Regions from separate parts of the Mesorhizobium sp. M1D.F.Ca.ET.231.01.1.1 genome, predicted to be linked through region 1. Evidence: riboswitches for the same ligand, from Rfam matches in the RefSeq annotation. Region 1 holds a riboswitch; each other region holds the start of a gene.
The links. Region 1 has a riboswitch for cobalamin ahead of EN874_RS00025 (CbtB domain-containing protein). Riboswitches for the same ligand answer to the same signal wherever they lie in the genome.

Region 1 (4,206 bases):
CTGGGTCTCCCAGGTGAAGCCCTCGCCCATCGCATGCCACACCACGCGATCGCCGAAAGCGGCGAAGGCGTTCTTCTCGCCGGTGTGCCATTTGCCCTTGATGAACTGGACGACGCCGACGCGCTTGCCGTAGCCGAGCATCCTGAGCGCCAGGCCAAAGGCGGCGGTGGTCTTGCCCTTGCCCGGCCCGGTGTTGACGATTAGCAGTCCCTTCTCGATCGTCTTGCCGGCCACCTCGGCATCCTGCACCGCCTTGCGCTTGGCCATCTTGGCGCGATGGCGCTCGGCATCCTTATCGTCGATTTCGGCCATGTCACTTCACCTTGAGCGGCAGCCCCGCCACCATCATCAGCACGCTGTCGGCGACAGCCGCGACCTGCTGGTTGAGCCGGCCGCCGGCGTCGCGAAACCGGCGCGCCAGCGCATTGTCCGGCACGATGCCGAGCCCGACCTCGTTCGACACCACGAACCAGGGCCCGCGCGGCCGCGACAGCAAATCCGAGAGCCGCCGGCACTCGGCCTCGATATCATGGTCCGCCAGCATATGATTGGTCAGCCACAATGTCAGGCAATCGGCCAGGGCCGGCTGGTGGTTGGGCAAGGCCTCGATCGCGCCAACCAGGTCCAGCGGCGCATCGACGGTCACCCAGCCTTCGCCGCGCCGCGCGCGATGCAGGGCGATGCGCTCGCGCATCTCGTCGTCATAGGCTTGCGCGGTGGCGATATAGGCCCAGGGCGACGGGCTTGCCGTGACCAGGGTTTCGGCATGCGCGCTCTTGCCGGAGCGCGCGCCGCCGATGACGAAGGTCAGACGACCCTTGGCGCGATCAGGCAAAGCTGCCGCGCAGGCTGGTCGCCGTGCCGGTGAAGCGGCCGCGCACCACGCCGACGACAGCACCCAGCACCAGCCAGAACACCAGATCGGTAAGCGTCACGGCAACCACGAACTGATGGTGCAGCCCTTCGGGGATAGCCGTCTCGAAGCTGTCGGGCTGCGGCGCGCCGACGATATGCGGCGCCACGATCAGCACGACCGCCAGGACGGCCAGCGGCAGCGACTTGCGGAAGGCGATCAGGCCAAGCCCGGCGGCGGTCGCAGCCACAGTCGAAATCCACCAAATCTGGCGCGGAAAGAGTTCAGCCGCCGGCATCGCCGGCAGTTCGGGCGGCAGGCCGAGGCCGGGCGCCAAAGTGAACACGGCAAAACCGGCAAGGCCCCAGAGCACGCCCTGACGCCAATTGCCGGTGCCACCGGCAAACTCCGAGACCGCGACCAGGATCAGCGCGAAACCGATGCCGGTGACGATGTTGGCGACGACGTTGAAGGCGAAGCGCTCGAAGCCGTCGGCCGGCGCCCAGCCTTCGTCCTCGGCCGGAGCTGCCGCGTCGGCAGGCGCTGGAGCCGCGCTGCTCATCGCCGCCGGCGCGGCCGAACTCATCGCATTGTTGTCGGTGGTTGTGGCGGCGTGATCGTGGTGATGGCCGCCGCCTGCCTTTTCATAAACTTCCGCCTTCAGGATCAGCGGCACGGTCGCATAGGCCTGCATGCAGGCGAGCGCGATGCCCGCCACGAGCCCCGCGATCGCCGCGACGAACACGACGTTGCGAAACAGATTCATGATGTCAGGCCTTTGTCAGTGGCAGGGAAAAGCCATCGAGTGGCGATAGTCGTGAGCAGCGTTGTGGACCGCATCGATATGCGAGAAGCCGACAAAGCCGACGACGAAGATGCCGAGCAGCGCGGCCAGAGCCAGCTGCATGATACGCGACTGCGAGGAGACGGAGGCGCCGAGGGAAACGGAAGCGGTATTCATGTCTTGTCCTTTCGCCCTCCACCCGAGGGCATCGAAGTCAACTTTGCCGTCGCCGGCAGGTCTCCTGGCTCGCGGATCCGCGCCCTTCCCCACCTTCCCGAGGAAAATCCTCAGTGGTCTATGGGGAGGACTACCGCACACAGTTGCGGGGGCAGCCACGGCTTTGGGCAGGAAGTCCACCCTCACCGCATTCCCTCTTGGCTCCAAAAACGGAACCGACGACGGCGAGGACTATAGGCAGAATCGCCGCAGGCGGCAAACCAATTTCCGTCATCGCCAAACGCGATTGCGCCATGGATTCGCATGCTAGGAGGCGGCGATCCTTTCCGCGACAAGCTGTTGCAGCCGCCACAGATGGGCGTCGTGAATGCCGCGCGCTTCGAGATTCTTGACGGTGTTGTAGAGGTAGTCGGCGCCCGAACCCCAGTGCCCGCACGATGTCGCCAGCCTTTCCACCACCTCGCTTTCACCGAGCGGGCCGGCATAGGTCGTGCCCCTGCGATTGATGACGAAAGCGAGCGCTTTCAACGGCCCATTGTCGGTTGCGAGCTGCAGCAGGCGCGGGTGGTAGCTGGTCGGCTTCAGCGTCATCTCACGCCGGAAAAGCTTGTCCAGAGCCCGCCGGCGGTCGCCACCGTTCAGGCGGAATGCTACGCCCTTGCATTGGCCGCCACGATCCAGCGCCATCATCAGGCCCGGACTCTGTTTGGTACCGCGCCAGCGGGTCATCTTCATGCAGAAAGAGCGATGCCAGCCGCGCGCCACGGCGACCCGCTCCTCGACATGTTCGATCTCGGGTTTCCAGATCAGCGAGCCATAGCCGAACAGCCAGAGCGGCTCGTCTGCGGGAAGCTCGGTCTCGAATGCATCGAGCATGGTTTCGTAGTCGCTGTCGGAGAGATGCTGCGTATCAGGATCAGGCCCGCTGTCTTCGACGACGCGAAAGCAGCGAGCCACCAGTTCCTCGGTAAGCGACATCATCCTTGCAGGCATGCTTTGCGACCCTCGCCAGCCGGCAGGCGCCGGCATCGGCAAGGGACCTTAAGGGCGGTCCCCGGACACCACAATGGCCCCGCAATTCACAACGGCCTTGTCCGGGGTGCCGGCTGTCGGGAGCGAGGGAACAGCCGATGCAGCCGGATCCAAGCGGGCGGGCAGGCGCGATGCGGCGTACCAGCCCGCTCGCTGATCAAAACGACTTCGGCAGATAGCGCCAGGTGAAGAAGCCGCAGAAGGCGGCCAGTATGCCGAGCGTGACGAAGACCGAGCCGAGGCCGAAGAAGGTGAGCACCACCGAATAGACCAGCGGCGGTGTCAGCTCGGAGAAGTCGAGATAGGTGCGGTAGACCGCCGCCATCTGCGCCCGTTCATAGGAACGGACCGAGCGCATGAAGGCGGTCGAGCCCAGCGCATCGAGCGCAATCGTAAAGAGCGCGCCGCAGAGCAGGAACGCGGCCGTGAGCAGCGGCGCGGCTTGGCCGACGCCGCCCGCGGCAAAAAGCATTGCCGCCATGGCGAAATAGGCGAAGGTCATGGTGCGTCTGCCACCGAAGCGCTTGCCCGCCCTGCCCCAGAAGATCGCCATGAACAGCAGCGCATTGCCTGCCGACACCAGCAGCCCGCCGGCAAGCTTGCCCTCGCCGGTGATCACCATGAAAAGCGGGCTATAGACGAAGAAGGTCGTCCAGAAGCAGGAGCGGCCGAAGGCGATCAGCCAGGCGAGCCTGAGCCGCGGCTGCGCGATGAAGCGGCCGATATTGGCAAGCGGATTGGCCGGACGGCTCTTGCCGGGGCGGATCGACCGGTTATCGCCCAGCCGGTAGGTCCAGAACAGCGCAAGCAGCGCCAGCGCAAACGCCACGACCGCGCCATGCGCGGCATAGATGCCGAAGCGGGTATAGAGGAAGATGCCCAGCGTCGGCCCGCCGGTCCAGGCGAACATCGACCACGCCATGCGCAGCGATTCCGCCTGCATGAAGTCGGCCTTGCGGATGTGGTCCATGATGTAGAGGTTGAGCGTGATCGACAGCGCGCTCGCCCCCATGACACGGCAGAGCATGCCGGCGAGCTGCCCCGGCAGCGTGTGGGTGACGAAGAACACCGAGCCGATCGCCAGCATCAGGCAGCCGGCCGTATAGACCCAGCGCCGCGCGAAGCGGCGGATCAGCATCGGCATGAACAATGTCACCGAAAGCCCGAGCAGCGACACGACGGCGTAGAGGATCGAGACGATCTGCTCGCTGTGGAGGATTTCGTAAGCCTGGATCGGGATGACGCTTGAGATCGTGGCGCGGGCAAACGATTCGACCGCGTAGAGCGAGGCGAAGGTGCGCGCATCGGCGGGCCTCAGGGCCGGAAGCCAGATCGGATGGCGCACATGGGTGGACATCGG
Region 2 (4,206 bases), 1.2 Mb from region 1:
CGGCGTATGTATGGTAAGCCGCTCCAGCCGGATGCCTGCTGCAAGGACATCGTCGACGATGCCGATCTGGTGGTGGAACTCCAGCGTGCGCGCCTGGACGGCAAGCGCCCGCGAGGTTTCGCCCGGACCGTCAGCCTTGTCGAAGATGCGGACCGGGACACCGAGCCTGGTCAGCCAGAGCGCGAGCGTCAGTCCGGTCGGACCGGCGCCGGCGATGAGGACCTTTGTCTTGGACATGGTCATTTTCCTTCTCCCTCAACGATACGGACTTTTTCGTGTTCCCGCAGCCGGTTTACGCCGGCGGTAACGACCAGATCGCCTTTGCTGAGCCCGTCGCTGACGACGATGCGGTCGGTCTCGTATCGGGCAACCGTGACCGGCTTGAGCTCGACGGCTGACGAGGGCGACACGATCCACACCGCCGGCTTGCCATCCTTGTCGAACAGCGCGCTGCCTGGCAGCACCACGACCGGCGCGCCGGCGACCTCGGCGCGGCCGGAAACGCTGGCGCCGAAGCGCATCTCGTCGGGCGCATTCTCGATCGAGACCTTCACCTGGAAGGTGCGGGTGGCGGCATCGGCCATCGGCGCGATCTCGCGGATGGTGCCGGCCGCCGTGATCGCCGGATTGCTGAGCAGCGAGACGGTCACCTTCGGCGGCCGCTTCGTATCGGGCGTGTTGGCGAAGGCGGCTTCGGCGATCGAGAACACGGCGTCGCGGCTCTGCGGATCGGCGACGCGGACCACCATCTGCCCGACATTGACCGACTGGCCGGCTTCGGCGCCGCTCGCGGTGACGATGCCGTCGAATTCCGCGTGCAGCTCGGTATAGCCGAGCTGGTCCTTGGCCATCTCGAAGGCGATGTTCGCCGACTTGAGCTTGGCCTGCGCCGAGCGCAGATTCTTCAGCGTCGCGTCATAGTTGGCCCGTGTCGTGAAACCTTTGGTGAGCAGCGCGCCGATGCGGGCCTCGGCGGCACTTGCCTCGACAAGCACGGCCTGCGCCGCGGCGACATCGGCCTCGGCGCTGGCGAGCCGGTTGCAATAGTCCTGATCGTCGATGCGGGCGAGCACCTCGCCCTTCCTCACCGTCGCGCCGACCTCGGCGACGCGTTCGAGCAGCTTGCCGGATACGCGGAAGCCTAGGTCGCTTTCAAGCCTCGGGCGTATCTCGCCGACGGCGGTTCGGGTGTCAGCGCCGAGCATCGGAGCGACCGCTATGGCCTTGACGAGCTTCGTCTCCGGGGCGGCCGGGGTGGTGTACGAGGCCTCGCTTCTTGCGCCGTGCCAGACCAGGGACGCGCCGCAGGCGAGGACGGCGACCGAGCCGGCGACAAGGCGACGCCTCAGCGCCTTGTTATCAGAGAGTGCGGCAATCATGCTTGTCTCCACGACCAAGGTTGCGGTCGCGCGGGGAGGATGCGGCGACCGGGAAATATATCGGCTGGAGGGGGATCGGGCGTTTGCGGCCTGTCTTTCGCCAGCCCGATCTTCTTGCGGTTTCCGGCCCGGAAAATCCCGAACGGTTTCTGAAAATTTTCCGATGTTTGGCTGAGGCAGTGCCGGAAACGGATTGACATAGGGCCTTCGAGCGTATGTAACGTTATTACATATCGGAAGCTGCAAATTGGGAATTTCACGGGGTGATCAGGTCGCGCAGAAGTCCGTTGCGACTCGCGCGCGGACAACCTACGATGGCGGTGTCATGGTCCCCGAGCCGCAAGGCGAGGGGTGAAAAGGGAACACGGTGAGATCCGCTTAGGGTCGAGGCCGTGGCTGCCCCCGCAACTGTGAGCGGCGAGCTCCATCCGGAATGCCACTGGCCGGCAAGGCTGGGAAGGCGGATGGCGCGGCGACCCGCGAGCCAGGAGACCTGCCATCGACACGAGTTGACCGGACGGGGTGTGCCGGGAGGAGACGCGGGCACCGGTACTGTCGGCCGGCTCGTCCGGCATCCTTCCGTCGCCATTTTGGGAAAGTGACGGAATGTTGGACGGCTCCATCGATCGCATCGACCGCATTTTCGTGTGCATGCTTTGCTGTGATCCGGCGACGCGAGAAATGCGCAGCGAAGCACTCTCCGATCATCGGGTGGGCCGCCTATGACCACGCAGCTTCTCGAAGCCCGTGGCCTCGGCGCGACGGCCAATGGCCGGACGCTGGTCGACGATGTCAGCCTGTCGCTGACCGGCGGCGAACGTCTCGCCATCATCGGCCCTAACGGCGCCGGCAAGACGACGCTGCTGCACATGCTGTGCGGGGCGCTGCCGCCGAGCCGCGGCGAGGTGCGCCTTGCCGGACGCCGGCTGGACCGGATCACCGCCGCCGAGCGGGCGCTCAGCATCGCCGTCGTCGGTCAGACGGACCAGCCGGATCCGCGGCTCGCGCTCATCGACTATGTCGAGCTTGGCCGCGTCCCACATGCGGGCTTGAGGCGCCGCCACGACGATCGCGACATCGTCGTCGAGACTTTGCGCCGGACCGGATTGCTGCGGCTGCTCGCGCGCACCGTAGGCTCGCTGTCCGGCGGCGAGCGCCAGCGCGCGCAGCTCGCCCGCGCCATCGCGCAGGAGCCGAAAATCCTGTTCCTCGACGAGCCGACCAACCACCTCGATCCGCGCGCCCGCGGCGAGTTGCTCGACCTGGTCGCCGGCTTCGGCATGACCGTTGTTGCCGTGCTGCACGATCTCGCCCTGGTGGCGCCCTTCGCCACCCGCGTCGCGGTGATGAGCAACGCCCAACTGCACGCGCTGGCGCCGCCGCGCGAGGCGCTGGCGCAGCCGCTCATCCGTGAGGTGTTCGGCATCGATGTGCTGCGCCTCCAGCACCCGACCGAGGACCGCGAGCTCACCGTCTTCGAGCTTCCCGCCCGCGCTTCAGCGCCGTCCTGAGCCAACCCAAACAATCCAACCCAATCAGGAGCACCATCCCGTGAAACGCCTCGCTTTGTCGCTTGCCCTCTCTTTTGTCGCCTCGGCCGCCTCCGCCTTCCCGGTGACCGTCGACAGCTGCGGCAAGCCGCTCACCTTCGACGCGCCGCCGAAGCGCGCCGTCATCCAGGACCTCAACATGGCCGAGATGGCGTTCGCGCTGAAGCTGCAGCCGTCGATCGTCGGGCTGACCGGCATCACCGGCTGGTACAAGGTCGGCCCCGAATTCAAGGCCGAGCAGGGCTCGATCCCCGAGCTGGCGCCGAAATACCCGACGCTGGAAAACCTTGTCGCCGCGCAGCCGGACTTCTTTTTCGCCGGCTGGTATTACGGCATGAAGCCGGGCGGCGAGGTCACGCCCGACACGCTTGCCCCGCACGGCATCAAGACGCTGGTACTGACCGAGAGCTGCGTACATCTCGACAAGAACCGGCCCACCGCTTCGATGGACCTGCTCTTTGGCGACGTCGAGAAGCTCGGCAAGATCTTCGGCAAGGACGCGGAGGCGCAAAAGCTGGTCGCCGGCTGGAAGGCCGAGCTGGCCGGCATCACCGCCAAGGTGGGCGAGCATAAGGGCACGCGCGTGTTCCTCTATGACTCTGGCGAGGACAAGCCCCTCACCGCCGGCAAGTTCGCCATCCCCAACGCCATGATCGCCGCCGCGGGCGGGGAAAACATCATGGCCGACATGGACACGAGCTGGGGCAATACCGACTGGGAGACGGTTGCGTCGCGCAATCCGCAATTCCTCATCCTGCTCGACTACCAGGACGGCGGCGGCTACCGGAAGCTGCTCGATTTCCTCGAGGCACATCCGGCGATGAAGGAAACCGACGCGGTGAAGAACAAGCGCTTCGTTGCGCTGCGTTACGCCGAGCTGACGCCCGGACCCGCCAACATCGAGGCGATCGGCAAGATCGCCAGGGCCATGCATCCGGAAGCGTTCTGACCTTTGCGATACGGATCGTTCGTTCTTGCAGTGTCGCTGGGCGCGGCGCTGCTTGCAGCGCTCGTGCTGCTTTCGATCGCCTACGGCTCGACGCTCATCCCGTTGCACGAGGTCGTGCGCGCGCTGGCACATGCGATGGGGCTGGACGGGAATCAGGTATCCGGTCCGGTCGGCAGCATCGTCGTCGACCTCAGGCTGCCGCGCGCATTGCTGGCGATTGCTGTCGGCGCCGGCCTCGGCATCGTCGGCGCGCTGCTGCAGACCGTCCCCCGCAACGATCTCGCCGATCCGTTCCTGTTCGGCCTCTCCTCGGGCGCCGCCGCCGGCG
Region 3 (4,206 bases), on a different contig from region 1:
CGCGGCGAGGGTTAGCGCAGCGGTTTCGGCGAAGCAAGTCAAACCTTGTTCAAAATCCGGCCCTGGACGCCATATCGGAAGAAACTGGTCCGATCCGCTCCTGTTTGATTTCCTTCGCTTTTTACTCCACTTTTCTCTCCTGACATATCTCCCGCCATTTGCCTGCTAGCATGGCTGGAATCGTCGGCTGGACGTCAGGTAAACGGATCGAGGCAAAGTGACCTTGATGAAGGACAAAATCTCTCTTCGCACGGCCAGGCGCATCGCGCTTGGCGCGCAGGGCTTCCTTGACCCTCGCCCGGGCGGCGAGCCCAACCGAAGGCACCTCGCCCGCGTGCTCTCCCGCACCGGGCTGCTGCAGATCGATTCCGTCAGCGCGGTCGTGCGCGCCCACTACATGCCGCTCTATTCGCGCCTCGGCCCCTACCCGCTTTCGCTGCTCGACAATGCCGCCCTCACCCGCAGGCGCGCTGTCTTTGAATATTGGGCGCATGAGGCCTCCTTCCTGCCGGTCGAGACCTACCCGCTGATGCGCTGGCGCATGCAGCGCGCCGAACGCGGCGAGGAAATGTATCTCGGCCTCGCCAAATGGGGCCGCGAGCGCAAGGAGATGATCGACGAGATTTACGGGCAAGTCGCCGAGCGCGGGCCGATCGCCGCATCCGATATCGAGGGCCATAAGGGCAATGGCGGCTGGTGGGGCTGGAGCGAGGCCAAGCACGCCTTCGAATGGCTGTTCTGGGCAGGACGCATCACCACCGCCTACCGGCGCGGCTTCGAACGTTATTACGACCTGCCGGAACGCGTGCTGCCGCAGGGCGTGCTCGACCTGCCGGTGCCGTCGATCGAGGACGCGCATCGCGAATTGCTGCGCATTTCTGCCCGCGCCCACGGCATCGCCACCTATGGCGACCTGCGCGACTATTTCCGCCTGGCGCCGGGCGATACGAAAGACCGCATCGCGGAACTGGTCGAGGCGGGCGAACTGCTGCCGGTAGGGGTCGAGGGCTGGGACAAGACCGTTTACCTCCACAAGGACGCGCGCATTCCGCGCCGGATCGAGGCCCGTGCCTTGCTGGCGCCGTTCGACCCCGTCGTTTTCGAGCGCACGCGGACGGAAAAGCTCTTCGACTTCCGCTACCGCATCGAGATCTACACGCCGCCCGAGAAGCGCCAGTACGGCTACTACGTGCTGCCGTTCCTGCTCGGCGACCGCATCGTCGCCCGTGTCGATCTCCGAGCCGACCGTCCGGCCAGCGTGCTGCGCGTCCATGCGGCCTATGCCGAGGCCGGCGCGCCGCCGGAGACGGCCGCCCAGCTCTTCGATGAATTGAAGCAGATGCAGGCATGGCTCGGCCTGGAAGCCATCGAAGTGACGCCAGCTGGCGATCTCGGCCCGGCGCTGGCCGACATCCAGGTGTCGTAGCCGCGCGTTGACAGCCGCGTAGCTCTAAGCCTAAATCCGCGGCAGACGGTCTTCTCCCGGCAAAGGGAGGAGCCAAGAGGGAATGCGGTGCGGGGTTGAAAAATTCCAAATCCGCGGCTGTCCCCGCAACTGTGAGCGACGAGCCTCAGCCGAAAGCCACTGGGAAGTTCCCGGGAAGGCGGCGTCAAGGCGATGACCCGCGAGCCAGGAGACCTGCCGTCTGAGACTTTAAGAATCCGATCGCCCGGCGGGTTTTCCGGGCAAGGAGCCTGGTTTTGGATCGCAACGGCAGTTTTCCGGCTAATATCGTGGACGTTCCGTCCGAGCCCGGCGACACGCTCGCCGGCGTGACCGTCATCGTCTGCTCCTCCTGCCGCGACGAGACTTGTTCGGACGCGCATCCGCGCGCCGGTGCGCTGCTGGCCGAGGACACGCGCCGCGCCGCAGCGGACGAGAACATCCGTATTCGCACGGTCGAATGCCTCGGCAATTGCAAGCGCCGCCTGAGCGCGGCCCTTCTGCGCGACGGCTGCTGGAGCTACGTCTTCGGCGACCTCGAGACGACCAGCGGCGCCGACCTGGTCGCCGGCGCAAAACTCTTCGCCACATCGACCGACGGCCTCATCCCCTGGCGCGGCCGGCCAGACTCCCTCAAGCGCGGCCTCGTCGCCCGCATCCCTCCCCTCGACCTCCTGAAGGACTGACCATGAACGCCTCCGTTTCCCGCGTGCCCTGCACCGTCGTCACCGGCTTCCTCGGCGCCGGCAAGACGACGCTGATCCGCAACCTCATTGAAAACGCCAAGGGCAAGCGGCTGGCGATCATCGTCAACGAGTTCGGCGATGTCGGCATCGACGGTGAGATCCTGAAAGCCTGCGGCGTCGACACCTGCCCTGAGGAGAACATCGTCGAGCTCGCCAATGGCTGCATCTGCTGTACCGTCGCCGACGATTTCGTGCCGGCGCTCGACCAGATCCTGTCGCGCACGCCGAAGGTCGATCACATCCTGATCGAAACCTCGGGCCTCGCGCTGCCGAAGCCGCTCGTCCAGGCCTTCCAATGGCCGAGCGTGAAGAGCCGCGTGACGGTCGACGGCGTCATTGCCGTGGTCGACGGTCCGGCGCTGGCCGATGGCCGCGTCGCGTCCGACATGGATGCCCTTCAGGCGCAGCGCGCCGCAGACGATTCCCTCGACCATGACGATCCGGTGGAAGAAGTGTTCGAGGATCAGATCGCTTGCGCCGACCTGATCATCCTGTCGAAGAGCGATTTGATGGACGCGGCGGGATCGGAGCGTGCCAATGCCGTCATCGGTGAACATGTGGCGCGCGCCGTCAAGGTCGTGCCGACGGCGCAGGGCAAGGTCGACCCGTCGGTGCTGCTCGGCCTCGGCCTCGCCGTCGAGGAGGACATCGAGAACCGCAAGACCCACCACGACGACGAGCTCGACCACGAGCACGACGATTTTGACTCCTTCGTCATCGATATCCCGTCGATCTCGCATCCGGACGAGTTGGCCAAGCGCGTCGCCCTTGCCGCCGAGCAGGAAAACGTGCTGCGCGTCAAAGGCTTCGTCGAGGTCGGCGGCAAGCCGATGCGGCTGCTGCTGCAGGCCGTCGGCCCGCGCGTCAACCACTATTACGACCGCGCCTGGACGGCCGAGGACGACCGCCGCTCGCGCCTCGTTGTCATCGGCCTCAAGGGGCTGAACCGCCCGGCGATCGAGCGTATCCTCGCCGGCTGAGGCCAACACGAAAAGCCCAACACGAAGCAATGCATATCCTCACCACGACATCCGCTTCGCTCGACGATCTCGCCGAGCCTATCGACCTCAGGCAGACGCCTGCGGATGTCGTGGCGCTGTCCTTCACCGACAGCGATCTTGCCGGACTGGCAGCCGCCTGGAAGGCGGACGCTGACCGCTTGCCGTCGATGCGGCTCGCGGCACTTCGCGATCTGCGCCATCCGATGTCGGTCGACCTCTGGATCGACAGCGTCGCCCACCATGCCAAGGTCGTCCTGGTCCGCATCCTCGGCGGTTACGACTGGTGGCGCTATGGCTGCGACCAGCTGGCAGCGGTCGCGCGCGAACGCGGCATCAAGCTGGCGCTGCTGCCGGGCGAAAGCCATGACGAGGACCCGCGCCTGATCGAAGGCTCGACATTGCCGCGCGCCGAGCTCGACGCCCTGCTCGGCTATTTCCGCGAAGGCGGCCCGGCCAATATGGCGGCGCTGGTGAGGAGACTGGCGCGGCTGGCGGGATCTGAGGCCGAGTTGGCCGAGCCGGTGGGCGTGCCGAAGGCGGGATATTACCAACCGGGACGAGGAGTTGTCGCAAAGCCAGCTTCGTTCAGCGCTGGCGATATCGGCTCCCCCATCATTCCCATCCTCTTCTACCGTTCAATGCTGCTGGCGGCCGACGTGGCGCCAATCGACGCACTCGTCGACGCCTTGTGGGCGCAAGGTCTCACCCCAGTGCCGATCTTCGTCTCCAGCCTCAAGGACCCGGCATCCCTGGCCTTCGTCGAAACCGCCCTCGCATCCTTAAACCCCGCCGCCATCGTCACCGCCACCGCCTTCGCCTCCGGCGCCGAGCCGGGCGCGCAAACGCTGTTCGACCGCGCCGGCGTACCGGTGTTCCAGGTCATCGTCGCCACGACGCGGCGCGACGTCTGGGAGAAGAACCAGCGCGGCCTGGCGCCGGCCGACCTTGCCATGCACGTCGTGTTGCCCGAGCTCGACGGCCGCATCCTCGCCGGCGCGATCTCCTTCAAGGGCGA
Region 4 (4,206 bases), on a different contig from region 1:
TCGGGGCCATGTGGGACTTCAGCATCGGCCGGTCGGTGTCCATCATGATGCGGACATGGCCGTTCATCGTCTTTCGCATGATCGTCTATTTCGGCATCACGCTGGCCTACATCATGGCGACCGGCACCGGCGCCAGTGTCGGCTATGGCGTTGGCCACATCTCCACCGACCCTGACGGACCGATGTCGTTTGCCTTGTGGGGCGGGGTCGTCGGCTTCGGCGTCGTCTCGATCGCCGTCTACTGGATCCGCGAATATATCCTCTATGTGCTCAAGGCCGGCCACATCGCCGTCATGGTGCATCTGATCGACGGCCACGACGTTCCGGATGGCCAGGGCCAGATCGCCTATGCGAAGGAAGTGGTGACCCAGCGCTTCGCCGAGGCCAACATCCTTTTCGTGGTCGACCAACTGGTCAAAGGCGCCATCCGCGCCATCACCGGCCTGATCGGCGGCATTGCCGCGTTCCTGCCCATTCCCGGCTTGAGCGGCCTCGTCAGCTTCATCAACACGGTCATTCGGCTGTCGCTGACCTATGTCGACGAGATCATCCTCGGCTACAACATCCGCATCAATTCGGACTCGCCTTTCGAGACCGCCAGGCAGGGCGTCGTGCTCTACGCGCAGAACGGCAAGCACATGGTCAAGAATGCCGTCTGGCTGGCGGTGATCATGTGGGGCGTGTCCTTCGTCATCTTCCTTTTGATGCTTGCCCCGGCAGCCGCCATCCTCTGGGTGATGCCCGGGCAGCTCGCCGGCTGGGCCTTCGTGCTGGCCATCGTCTTCGCCTGGGCCTTCAAGGCGGCCTTCATCGAGCCTTTCGCCATCGCTTCGCTGATGCAGGTCTATTTCGCCACCATCGAAGGCCAGGTTCCCAATCCCGAATGGGACCGGCGCCTAGCCGAGGCCTCGTCGAAGTTCAGGGAGCTTCGCGACAAGGCGCTGGGCTCCTTCGGCGGCTCGCGCTGGGATTCGCCCCGGCCTGCCTGATCGGCAGCCCCTGACCACGAAGGCAACCCGATCAAGGCTTCGGCAGGTCAGCGCCGCGAAGCTTGGCAATCGCCGATTTGAGCGGCGCCTCGCCGGCGCCGCAAAAGATCTCGCTCATCACCAGGTCGGGCAGCGGCAGGCGCCGGCCCCAGCCATGCGCCTCGAGGTCCGGCCGCGGCGCGAATTCCGAGACGCGGCCGACGCAGAGATAGGCTATCGGCGTGACATGCTCGGGGATCGACAACAGCCGCTTCAGCGCCTCGGTCTCGATGATGCTCACCCAACCGACGCCGACGCCTTCGGCGCGCGCCGCCAGCCAGAAGTTCTGTACCGCGCAGACGGTGCTGTAGAGGTCCATCTCCGGATTGTGCCAGCGCCCGAGCGGCGAATTCTGCGAGCGCTGCCGGTCGCAGGTGATGCAAAGATTGAGCGCGCTTTCGCAGATGCCCTCGAGCTTCAGCGTGCGGTAGAGCGCCTGCCGCTCCGCCTCGATCGCCGGCAGTTCCTGCTCGCGCGCGGCCAGGAACAGGTCGCGCACCTGCCGCCGTCTTGTCGCATCGCGGATGACGATGAAGTTCCACGGCTGCATGTAGCCGACCGACGGCGCATGATGGGCAGCCGTCAACAGTCGCGCCAGCACGCCATCGTCGAGATCGTCGGCAGTGAAATGGCTGCGCACGTCGCGCCGGGTGAACATCGCCCGGTAGACGGCCTCGCGCGCCAATTGGTCAAAGTCGCCGCCGCCGGTGGCGGCCATTCGTGCCTGCATCGCTTGTCCCCTTGCGATAAGCAGCCCTCCGCCTGACCATGCGGACGACCATTTCTGCCGGGCCGGTCTTCTGGCTCGGGATCGACCCGCATCCGGCGCCTTCCCGTCTAGGACAGTGGCTTTTGCCGGCGCGGTCCCCCTCACAGCGTTGGGCACGCCACGGATTTCAACCGTGTTCCCGATTCTCCCGCGTCGCGGGCACCAGGCAGCGGCAGGACTCTATCGCGAAGCGGAAGCCGCGCCAATGCCGCTTGCGACACGATCGGGCGCGATTTTCCCCAATCATTCGGCGCCGAAACATGGCTATCCGGGCGACAGGTGCCTAGATTAGGGGCCATGGCTACCCGTCTCTACACCCATCCGGTATTCCTGGAGCACCTCACGCCGCCCGGTCATCCCGAGCGTCCCGACCGTTTGCGCGCCATCGAGCGCGTGCTGGACGACGAGGCTTTCTCGGCTCTCGACCGCGTCAGGGCGCCGGAAGGCGACGAGGCAACCATCCTTTATGCCCATCCGGAAGATTTCGTCGCCCGCGTCCGCGCGGCCATTCCTGAGACCGGCATCGTCTCGATCGATGCCGACACCAGCGCCAGCCCGAAGAGCTGGCAGGCCGCGGTGACGGCGATCGGCGCCGCCAATGCGGCGATCGACGATGTCTTCGAGGGGCGCGCCGCCAATGTCTTCGTCGCCGCCCGTCCGCCCGGCCATCATGCCGAGAAGACGACGGCGATGGGCTTTTGCCTGTTCAACACCGCGGCGATCGCGGCCCGCTACGCGCAGAAGAAGCACCAGGCCGAGCGCGTCGCCATCGTCGATTGGGACGTGCATCACGGCAACGGCACGCAGGACATCTTCTGGGACGATCCGTCGGTGCTCTATTGCTCGACGCATCAGATGCCGCTTTACCCGGGCACAGGCGCCAAGAGCGAAACCGGCGCCGGCAACATCGTCAACGCGCCGCTCGCGCCGAGCACCGGCAGCGATACGTTCCGCGACGCCTTCCTGTCGCGCGTGCTGCCGTCGATCGACGCATTCAAGCCGGACCTGATCATCATTTCCGCCGGGTTCGATGCGCACCATCGCGATCCGCTGGCCGCGATCAACCTGACCGAAGACGATTTCGACTGGGCGACCGGCCAGCTTATGGAGCGCGCCGGGCGCCACAGCGGCAACCGGCTCGTCAGCCTGCTGGAGGGCGGCTACGATCTGCAGGGACTGGCATTTTCGGTCGCCGCCCATGTCGGGCGGCTGATGAAGGGATGAATTATGGCTGATGAAGCTAACCAAGACGTCAAGACGATGAGCTTCGAGCAGGCGCTCGACGCGCTGGAGAAGATCGTCGATGATCTGGAGCGCGGCGATGTCCCGCTCGATCAGTCGATCAGGATCTACGAGCGCGGCGAGGCGCTGAAAGCCCATTGCGACCGGCTGCTAAAGGCGGCCGAGGACAAGGTCGAGAAGATCAGGCTGTCGCGCGACGGCAAGCCGGTTGGAACGGAGCCGCTCGACGCCGAGTAGTGTGGAAGAGGGGCGGGGGAAGAAAAGCAGGTAAGGAGTTCAAGCATGTGCCGCAACATCAAGACCCTGTTCAATTTCGATCCGCCGGCGACCGATGACGAGGTCCATGATGCGGCGCTGCAGTTCGTGCGCAAGCTGAGCGGCTCGACCAAGCCGTCCAAGCGCAACGAGCATGCGTTTCACCACGCCGTCGAGGCGATCGCGGCAGCCGCGCGCGAGCTGCTCGACAGCCTCGAAACCACGCAGCATCCGCGCAATCGCGAGGAAGAGGCCGCTAAGGCGAAAGCCAGGTCCGCGCTCCGCTTCGCCTGAGGTCATGACATGAGCTTCTTCCCGGGAAACGACCCTGAGGCCGGCGACGCGTTTGCCTGCGACCAGATCGAGTTGATGGTCATCCCCAACGCCAAGGATATTGGCGGCTTCGAGGTTCGCCGCGCCCTGCCGACGGCGAAACGCCGGCTGGTTGGTCCCTTCATCTTCTTCGACCGCATGGGACCGGCGATCCTGCGCGCTGGCCAGGCGATCGACGTGCGCCCGCATCCGCATATCGGGCTTTCCACGGTCACCTATCTGTTCGACGGCAAGATCAGGCATCGCGATTCGCTCGGCACCGAAATGGTGATCTCACCCGGCGACGTGAACCTGATGACCGCCGGCCGCGGCATCGTTCATTCCGAGCGCACGCCCAAGGAGTTGCGTGGCGCGCCGATGTCGGTCTCCGGCCTGCAGACCTGGCTGGCCTTGCCCGACGGCAGGGAAGAGGTCGCCCCGGTGTTCGCGAATACGTCGGTGATCCGCCTGCCCGAGATCGACGCCGACGGCGTCAGCGGCCGAGTCGTCGTCGGTGAATTTTCCGGGCTGCGCTCGCCGGTCGCGACCGCCTCGGAGACGCTCTACGCCGATTTGCGGCTGGCGGCGGGCGCCAGCGTC

Region 2: linked by a shared signal. The riboswitch ahead of EN874_RS05910 (ABC transporter ATP-binding protein) and the one ahead of EN874_RS00025 (CbtB domain-containing protein) in region 1 are both predicted to bind cobalamin.
Region 3: linked by a shared signal. The riboswitch ahead of EN874_RS17045 (DUF1636 family protein) and the one ahead of EN874_RS00025 (CbtB domain-containing protein) in region 1 are both predicted to bind cobalamin.
Region 4: linked by a shared signal. The riboswitch ahead of bluB (5,6-dimethylbenzimidazole synthase) and the one ahead of EN874_RS00025 (CbtB domain-containing protein) in region 1 are both predicted to bind cobalamin.

The regions. Positions count from the first base shown of each region.
Region 1 covers NZ_RZOZ02000001.1:1,945-6,150, reverse strand. The annotation lists gene cobO (cob(I)yrinic acid a,c-diamide adenosyltransferase) at 1-312, opposite strand, end outside; gene cobU (bifunctional adenosylcobinamide kinase/adenosylcobinamide-phosphate guanylyltransferase) at 314-835, opposite strand; gene EN874_RS00030 (CbtA family protein) at 828-1,619, opposite strand; gene EN874_RS00025 (CbtB domain-containing protein) at 1,635-1,814, opposite strand; cobalamin riboswitch at 1,851-2,049, opposite strand; gene EN874_RS00020 (gamma-glutamylcyclotransferase) at 2,121-2,807, opposite strand; gene EN874_RS00015 (MFS transporter) at 3,004-4,203, opposite strand.
Region 2 covers NZ_RZOZ02000001.1:1,184,414-1,188,619, reverse strand. The annotation lists gene EN874_RS05920 (FAD-dependent monooxygenase) at 1-237, opposite strand, end outside; gene EN874_RS05915 (efflux RND transporter periplasmic adaptor subunit) at 240-1,379, opposite strand; cobalamin riboswitch at 1,689-1,895, shown strand; gene EN874_RS05910 (ABC transporter ATP-binding protein) at 2,102-2,890, shown strand; gene EN874_RS05905 (ABC transporter substrate-binding protein) at 2,931-3,878, shown strand; gene EN874_RS05900 (iron ABC transporter permease) at 3,882-4,206, shown strand, end outside.
Region 3 covers NZ_RZOZ02000005.1:431,775-435,980, reverse strand. The annotation lists gene EN874_RS17050 (winged helix-turn-helix domain-containing protein) at 227-1,426, shown strand; cobalamin riboswitch at 1,456-1,662, shown strand; gene EN874_RS17045 (DUF1636 family protein) at 1,735-2,130, shown strand; gene cobW (cobalamin biosynthesis protein CobW) at 2,133-3,170, shown strand; gene cobN (cobaltochelatase subunit CobN) at 3,200-4,206, shown strand, end outside.
Region 4 covers NZ_RZOZ02000006.1:231,916-236,121, reverse strand. The annotation lists gene EN874_RS18335 (hypothetical protein) at 9-989, shown strand; gene bluB (5,6-dimethylbenzimidazole synthase) at 1,021-1,758, opposite strand; cobalamin riboswitch at 1,801-1,979, opposite strand; gene EN874_RS18325 (histone deacetylase family protein) at 2,095-3,021, shown strand; gene EN874_RS18320 (exodeoxyribonuclease VII small subunit) at 3,025-3,276, shown strand; gene EN874_RS18315 (DUF2277 domain-containing protein) at 3,322-3,588, shown strand; gene EN874_RS18310 (pirin family protein) at 3,598-4,206, shown strand, end outside.